Regions from separate parts of the Kitasatospora sp. NPDC056138 genome, predicted to be linked through region 1. Evidence: riboswitches for the same ligand, from Rfam matches in the RefSeq annotation. Region 1 holds a riboswitch; each other region holds the start of a gene.
The links. A riboswitch is a leader RNA that binds a small molecule or an ion and turns the genes downstream of it on or off. The one in region 1 is predicted to bind cyclic di-AMP.
Positions count from the first base shown of each region.

Region 1 (2,255 bases):
CGATCAGGCGCTGCTCGGTGGCGTCGTAGCCGACCAGCTCCGGGCCGATCTGCTCGATGACGGCGAGGACGGCCTTCTCCACGCCCTTGCCGAAGTAACGGTTCTTGTCGCCGTCACGAAGCTCCAGGGCCTCGAAGGCGCCGGTGGAGGCGCCGGACGGGACAGCGGCACGACCGGTGCTGCCGTCGTCGAGGCCGACCTCGACCTCGACCGTGGGGTTGCCACGCGAGTCGAGAATCTCACGGGCTACGACGACATCAATGGACGGCACGAGGCATCTCCTAGCGGAAGCAGGTCCTACGGACAGAGGGTGCAGTCTGCGGACGATTGCGGAGTCGTTACGACCAGAGCCTAACCGCACCGGGCCCTCTGGCCACGCTGGCCTTGGCCCCGTCTCAGCGTGTGGCCCGCTACTCGCCGGTAGTTCACCTGAATGACGACGAGTGGGCCGTTTCCGCAGCACGCGCGGAAACGGCCCCTCATGCCACGGGGGATCAGCTCAGGTGCAGCACCTGGCCGGGGACGATCAGGTCGGCGTTGCCGCCGATGGTGGAGCGGTTGGCATCGTAGAGGTGCTGCCAGCCGCCGGAGAGGTGCTGGGCCTGGGCGATGCCCGACAGCGTGTCACCGTCCCTGACGGTGTAGCTGTCACCGGAGGCGCTCTGCGTGGTGGCGGCCGCCGGAGCCGGGCTCTGGGCCGGGGCCTGCCGGGCCGGGGCCTGCTGGGCGGCGCCACCGGCGAACTGGTTGTAGATGCTCTGGTGGCTGGTCCAGTACCAGCCGCCGTTCTTCTGGTACCAGTACTTGCCGGAACCGGCGTCGTACCCGGCGTGGCCGGGGAAGCTCGGGGCGGCACTCGACGGGGAAGCGTCCTGCGAGGACTGCTTCTTGGCGCTGCTGCTCTTGGTGCTGCTGCTCTTGCTGCTGTACGAGCTGGACTTGGAGCTGCCGGTGTCGACGTCGGCCGCCGAACCGTCCTTGCCCAGGCCCGCCTCGACCGAGCAGACCGGCCAGGCGCCGGGCCCCTGCGAGGCGAGGACCTTCTGGGCGACGGCGATCTGCTGGCCCTTGCTCGCGTGGTTGGCCTGGTCGGCGTACTGGCCGCCGCCGTACGCCTTCCACGTGCTGGAGGTGAACTGGAGACCGCCGTAGAAGCCATTGCCGGTGTTGATGCTCCAGTCGCCGCCGCTCTCGCACTCGGCGACCTTGTCCCAGGTCGACACGGAGGCGGCGTGCGCGCCGGTGGCGGCGAGCAGCGGCATCGCGAGGCCGACGCCGGCCACACCGGCGACGGCGATGGCCTTCTCGGCCTGGGTCTTTCGACGGTGACGGCCCGAACCGGTGAACAGCATGAAGGTGTCCTCTCCGCACGCCTGCGAGGTGAGCTGTCGGGTTCGGACCGGGAGGTTGGCCCGGCCGCGGTAGGCGGGACAGGAATGGCTTCCTGCCCTGCTGAGGCGGCTTCACCCCAAGCCGTGGGGACGGCGACGAAACCTGGGTCCCCCGCCCTTGCCCAAGGGTTCTGGTCGGTGTCCCGAGGCGCGGCGGGCAAGGTTTGGCGTTCCGCGCAACGGGGTTCGCAACTGCGAACTCAACGGAGACTACGCATACCCTCACACCAATCACAAGCTCATATCCCGTACATCACACGGGAATTACGGTCTGTTTATGTGCGCTTACAAACGGTGTGGCTTTGTCCGGTTTGATGCGTATTCAGAGAGTCGCAAACAGGGCAAATCAGACACGCCGTCAGCCCGACACGCCCGGTTTGCCTGGTGTCCGGAAGCCTCCGGACACCATGTGGCACATCTCACCGAAATCCCAAGAATGACTGCCGGATTGCGGGGAAGATCAGCGCTGTTGCGCGGTAAAGGAAACCGGCAGTTCGCGCAGTCCACGCATGATCAGACCACCTCGCCAGCGCAGTTCAGCGGGGTCGGCGGCGAGTTGAAGGTCCGGCAGCCGGGTGAGCAGCGTCGCCAGCGCGGCCTGCCCCTCGAGTCGGGCCAGCGGGGCGCCGATGCAGTAGTGGATGCCGTGGCCGAAACCCAGGTGCGGATTGTCCTTTCGCGCCAGATCCAGGGTGTTCTCCTCGGCGAACCTGGCCGGGTCGCGGTCCGCGGCCGCGAGTACCACCAGCACCGGGTCCCCGACCGGGATCTCCACGCCGCCGATGCTCAGCGGGCGGGTCGCGAACCGCCAGGTGGCCAGCTCCACCGGACCGTCGTAGCGCAGGAGTTCCTCCACGCCGGTGG
Region 1 is NZ_JBHJVK010000019.1:13,589-15,843, reverse strand. Features, by position in the region: gene eno (phosphopyruvate hydratase) at 1-271, opposite strand, end outside; gene ACFC1R_RS14555 (transglycosylase family protein) at 495-1,352, opposite strand; cyclic di-AMP (ydaO/yuaA leader) riboswitch at 1,357-1,557, opposite strand; gene ACFC1R_RS14550 (cytochrome P450) at 1,852-2,255, opposite strand, start outside.

Region 2 (2,255 bases), on a different contig from region 1:
GGGGCAGCGGCCTCACCGCAGGGACCGTCAGACGCGGCCGGCGAAGTCCGGGGCGTAGTTGGCGATGGTCTCGATCTTCACGCCCGCCTTCGGGTTGGCGGCCTCGACGTACTTGCCGTCGCCGATGTAGATGGCGACGTGGTAGACACCCGAGTTGCTGCCGTTGTTGGACCAGAACAGCAGGTCGCCCGGCTGCAGGCTGTCCAGCGAGACGCGGCTGGCGACGTCGGCCTGGTCGGCGGCGACGCGCGGCAGCGAGATGCCGGCCTGGCGGAACGCGGCCTGGGTCAGGCCGGAGCAGTCCCAGCCACCGTCGCTGCTGCCACCGTAGACGTACGCCTGGCCGACCTTGGAGAGCGCGAAGTTGATCGCGGCGGCCTTGCTGCCGGTCGCGGCCGGAGTGGCGGCCGGGGCGGCGGGCTTGGCGGCGGGGGCCGGGGCGGCCGGCTTCGGCGCGGCGGGGGCCGGGGCGGCGGGGGCGGTGCCGCCCAGGGCCAGCTGCTGGCCCGGGTAGATGACGTCAGGACCGCTGGTCAGCAGCGACTTGTTGAGGTCGTACAGCTTCTGCCAGCCGCCCTCGACGCTGTTCTTCTGGGCGATGGTCGACAGCCAGTCGCCCTCCACCACGGTGTACTGGGCGCTGTCCGCGGTCGGCGCGGCGGCCGGGGCCTGGGCGGCGGGCTTGGCAGCCGGCTTGGCGGCGGGGGCCGGGGTCGCGGGCTTCGGCGCGGCGGCCGGGGCGGCGGCGCTGGTGTCGACCTGGGCGGGGGTGCCGCCCTTGGTGAGGCCGGCCTTGACCGAGCAGACCGGCCAGGCGCCGGGGCCCTGCGAGGCGAGGACCTTCTCGGCGACGGCGATCTGCTGGTCCTTGGTCGCCTGGTTGGCCTGCGGGGCGTACTGGGTGCCACCGAAGGCGGCCCAGGTGGAGGAGGTGAACTGGAGGCCACCGTAGAAGCCGTTGCCGGTGTTGATGCTCCAGTTGCCGCTGCTCTCGCACTGGGCGACCTTGTCCCAGGTGGCGACCGTGGCCGCGGAGGCGCCGACGGCGGTGAGGGCGGGGATCGAGAGGCCGAGGCCGACCACACCGGTGGCGGCGATCAGACGGCGGGCACGCTTGTTGGCGTTGATGGGCAGCATGAAGGTGCGTTCCTCTCCCACGCCTGCGAGGTGAGCTGTCGGATTCGGGCTGGAGTTGCCCGGCCGCGCTGTGCACGGCTTCACCCCTAGCCCGGAGTCGGCCACTTCTGACCGGCTCCCGGGCGACTTACCTGGTTCCCCCGCCCCTGCCGTAGGTGCGTTCTGCGCTGCCAGCTGCTCCGGCGGCAGGACTCGGCGTTCCGGAAGAGCTGGGTCCGTGTGTCAACGAACGGGGAGCACGTTAAGCAGACTTAAGTTGAAACCGCAAACACCTGTGAGCTCCCTCACAGGTCATTTGCCAACCCCTCAAGATCGAATACGAATGGACATTTCCCGGGAAACCGATGGGCCCCTTTCAGGGCTCCCGTCCGGTTGGCGATCTGCCTGTCTTTCAGGTGACGCGGTGGCATTTTCGGCGAGTCGGTCCGCCGTTTGTGAAGTTTTTGAAAAGTCCCACTCGTCGGCGGAATCGAGGTCAACGCGGCCGGGTGGAACGGGTGGTGGGGGATGTCCGAATTGTTCGCCAATGAGGCAAACGCTCCCGATCTGCGCCGACTCGGGGCGGGGGCGGCAGGGGGCGCGCAACCCGCAGGGCTCCCGCGTCACCTGACCCGCCACTGGCCGCCGGCCACCTGACCCGCCCCTGGCCATCCGACCCGCCGCTGTCCACCTGACCCGCCCCTGGCCATCCGACCCGCCGCTGTCCACCTGACCCGCTGCTGGCCGCCCGGGTGCTGCGGCCAGCCGGGCGCGCCCGGGAGCCGCCCTGCGGTCCGCAGGGCCGGGTTCGGGCGTGCCGGGGGCGGCGGGAGGCCCGGAAACGCCGAGAGGCCCCTCGGAGGGGGCCTCTCGGGTGGATCCGGTGTGCGCTCAGCCGGCCGGCTGCTCCTCGACGGCGACCGGGGACTCGCCCGGTGCCGGGAGGTTGAGGGCGGCCAGGTAGGTCGAGGCGATCAGCTGACCGACGGTCGGGTAGGTGCCGAGCGGGGCGGCGCTCGGGCAGCCGGTCTCCTCGGCGGCCGCGGCCAGCAGCTCGGGGTCGGCCTCCGGGCCGATGACCAGCGGGGCCAGCGCGGGGCGCTGCGAGCCGGTGGCCTTCAGGTGCTCGACCGCGGCGG
Region 2 is NZ_JBHJVK010000093.1:16,512-18,766, reverse strand. Features, by position in the region: gene ACFC1R_RS35165 (transglycosylase family protein) at 28-1,158, opposite strand; cyclic di-AMP (ydaO/yuaA leader) riboswitch at 1,145-1,314, opposite strand; gene ACFC1R_RS35160 (hypothetical protein) at 2,008-2,255, opposite strand, start outside.
Region 2: linked by a shared signal. The riboswitch ahead of ACFC1R_RS35165 (transglycosylase family protein) and the one ahead of ACFC1R_RS14555 (transglycosylase family protein) in region 1 are both predicted to bind cyclic di-AMP.

Region 3 (2,255 bases), on a different contig from region 1:
GGGTCCGTCGGGCCCGGCGTCACCGCACCGGTACCCGTACCCGTGCCCGGAGTTGCACTGGGGGCCGAGGACGGGGCGGTCGCGTTCATGTGCTGGATGTAGACGTCGTGCTGGATGGTCCAGTGCCAGACGCCGCCGTCCTGGTACCAGTACACGCCGTTGGCCGGGTCGTAGCCCGCTCTGCCGGGGAACGGCGGCGCGGGGGTGCCCGGCGCGGGGCTGCTGCTGTCGGCGGCGGGCGCACTCGGAGTGGGCGTGGCCGTCGGGGAAGCGGGGGTGGTGCTCGGCACGGGGGTGGGCGTGGCCGAAGGCGTCGAGGTGGGCGTGGCCGAAGGCGCCGGGGTGGGCGTGGTCTTCGTCGCGGGAGTGCCGCCGGTCAGGCCGACCTCCTCGGCGCACTTGGACCAGGTACCGGGGCCGGAGTCGGCGAGGACGCGCTCGGCCACGGTTATCTGCTGGTTCTTGGTGGCGTGGTCGGGTTCGGCGGCGAGCTTGTCGCCCCCGTAGGCGACCCAGGTGCGCTGGGTCAGACCGAGGCCGCCGTAGTGACCGTTGCCGTCATCGCTGCTCCAGTTGCCGCCGGTCTCGCACTGGGCCACGGCGTCCCAGGTCTTGACGGGAGCGGCGTGCGCCCCGGCGGCGGTGAGCAGCGGAAGCGCCAGGCCCACACTCGCCACTCCGGCGGCGGCGACGGCGCGATCGGCCTGGGTGGGACGGCGGTGACGGCCGGAACCGGAAAAGACCACGGGACGTTCCTCTCCGTACGCCTGCGAGGTGAGCTGTCGGGTTCGGACCGGGAGGTGGCCCGGCCGCGTGGGTACGCGGCTTCACCCCAAGCCGTTGGGGGCGGCAACTAACCTGGGTCCCCCGCTCCTGCCCAGGGGTTTGCTCGGTGTCCCGGAACGCGTGGTGGGCAGGACTCGGCGTACTGCGTCCGGGAGCCCGCAAAAGCGGACTGCAGGGAGACTAGAGGGATCATCACCTCGATAACAAGCCCGCATCCTGAACATCACACAAAAATCACGACACCTGTCCAGCGCGTCGCCGAAACCCGCGCTGACCACGGCTTCCGGCCCGGTGCCGGACCGGAAGCCCGGTGCGGGCAGGCGACACAGGGCCGCTGGTGCAGGGCCGTCGACACGCCGGGGCACGGGGAGCCGTACGGTCGCTCCCGCGCCCCGAAGCGTGCCGCTCGACCAGGCGGTCGAACGTGCCGATCCGGCCGTGGAGTCCGTGGAGCTGGGCCTGGGCCTGGGCCGGATCGGCGAGGGCGTGGCCGCGGCCGTGGCCGGCCTCAGCGCTGGCCGCGGTGCAGCTGCTCGAAGTCGGCGACCAGGGCCGCGGGCGACGGCATGTCGGCGATCTCGGTCTGCATGCCGTCGGCCGCCTCACGCAGCTTCCGGTCGTCGAGCAGGCGGGTGAGCAGTGCGGCGTCCACGGTGCTGCTGTCCGCGCGCAGGGCGAAGCCCCTGGCCTCGGCGGCGTCCGCGTTGATGAAGTGGTCGGCGCCCTGCGGCAGGATGAGCTGCGGGACACCGGCGACGGCCGCGGTGAGCATGGTCCCGGAGCCGCCGTGGTGGATCACGGCGTCGCTGGCGTCGAGGAGTTGGGCGAGCGGGGTCCACGGCAGCGGGCGGATGTTGTCGGGCAGCGTGCCCAGCGGGGCGAGGTCCGTGTCGCCGACGGCGAGCAGGAAATCGGCGTCCACCTCCGCGGCCTGTTCGGTCAGCCAGGCGATCGGGCTGACCCCGGCGTACTCGGTGAGCACCGTGCCGAGGGTGACCGCGATCCGGCGGCGCTCGCTGCGGCCGAGGAGGTCCGCGGGGACGGTGCCGCCGCCGTTGAAGGGGACGTAGCGGACTCGCCAGCCGGTGCCGTCGCCGCCGAGGGAGGCCGGGACGACGTCGAGCACGGTGCTCTCGGCAGGCCCGGTCAGGCCGTGCGCGCGGTACTCGTCGGCGAGTACCTCGGCCAGCTGGCCGACCATCGGGAGCCCGGGCATCACACCGAAGTTGTGGACGACGGTGGGGATGCCCAGCTTGGCCGTGACCAGCGGCGCACCGGCCTGGAAGGACTCCTGCACCACGATGTCGGGGCGCCAGTCGGCGGCCAGCCGCAGCAGCCCGTCGATGGTGGCCCGGCCGTGCTCGGCGAAACCGAGGGCGGCGAGCTTGAGTATCTCCTCGGTGGTGCGGTCCTTGGCGACGTACCTGGGCTCGTTCTGGGTGACCCGACGGAACGCGTCGCCGATCGTG
Region 3 is NZ_JBHJVK010000061.1:41,912-44,166, reverse strand. Features, by position in the region: gene ACFC1R_RS29490 (transglycosylase family protein) at 1-746, opposite strand, end outside; cyclic di-AMP (ydaO/yuaA leader) riboswitch at 751-905, opposite strand; gene ACFC1R_RS29485 (nucleotide disphospho-sugar-binding domain-containing protein) at 1,295-2,255, opposite strand, start outside.
Region 3: linked by a shared signal. The riboswitch ahead of ACFC1R_RS29490 (transglycosylase family protein) and the one ahead of ACFC1R_RS14555 (transglycosylase family protein) in region 1 are both predicted to bind cyclic di-AMP.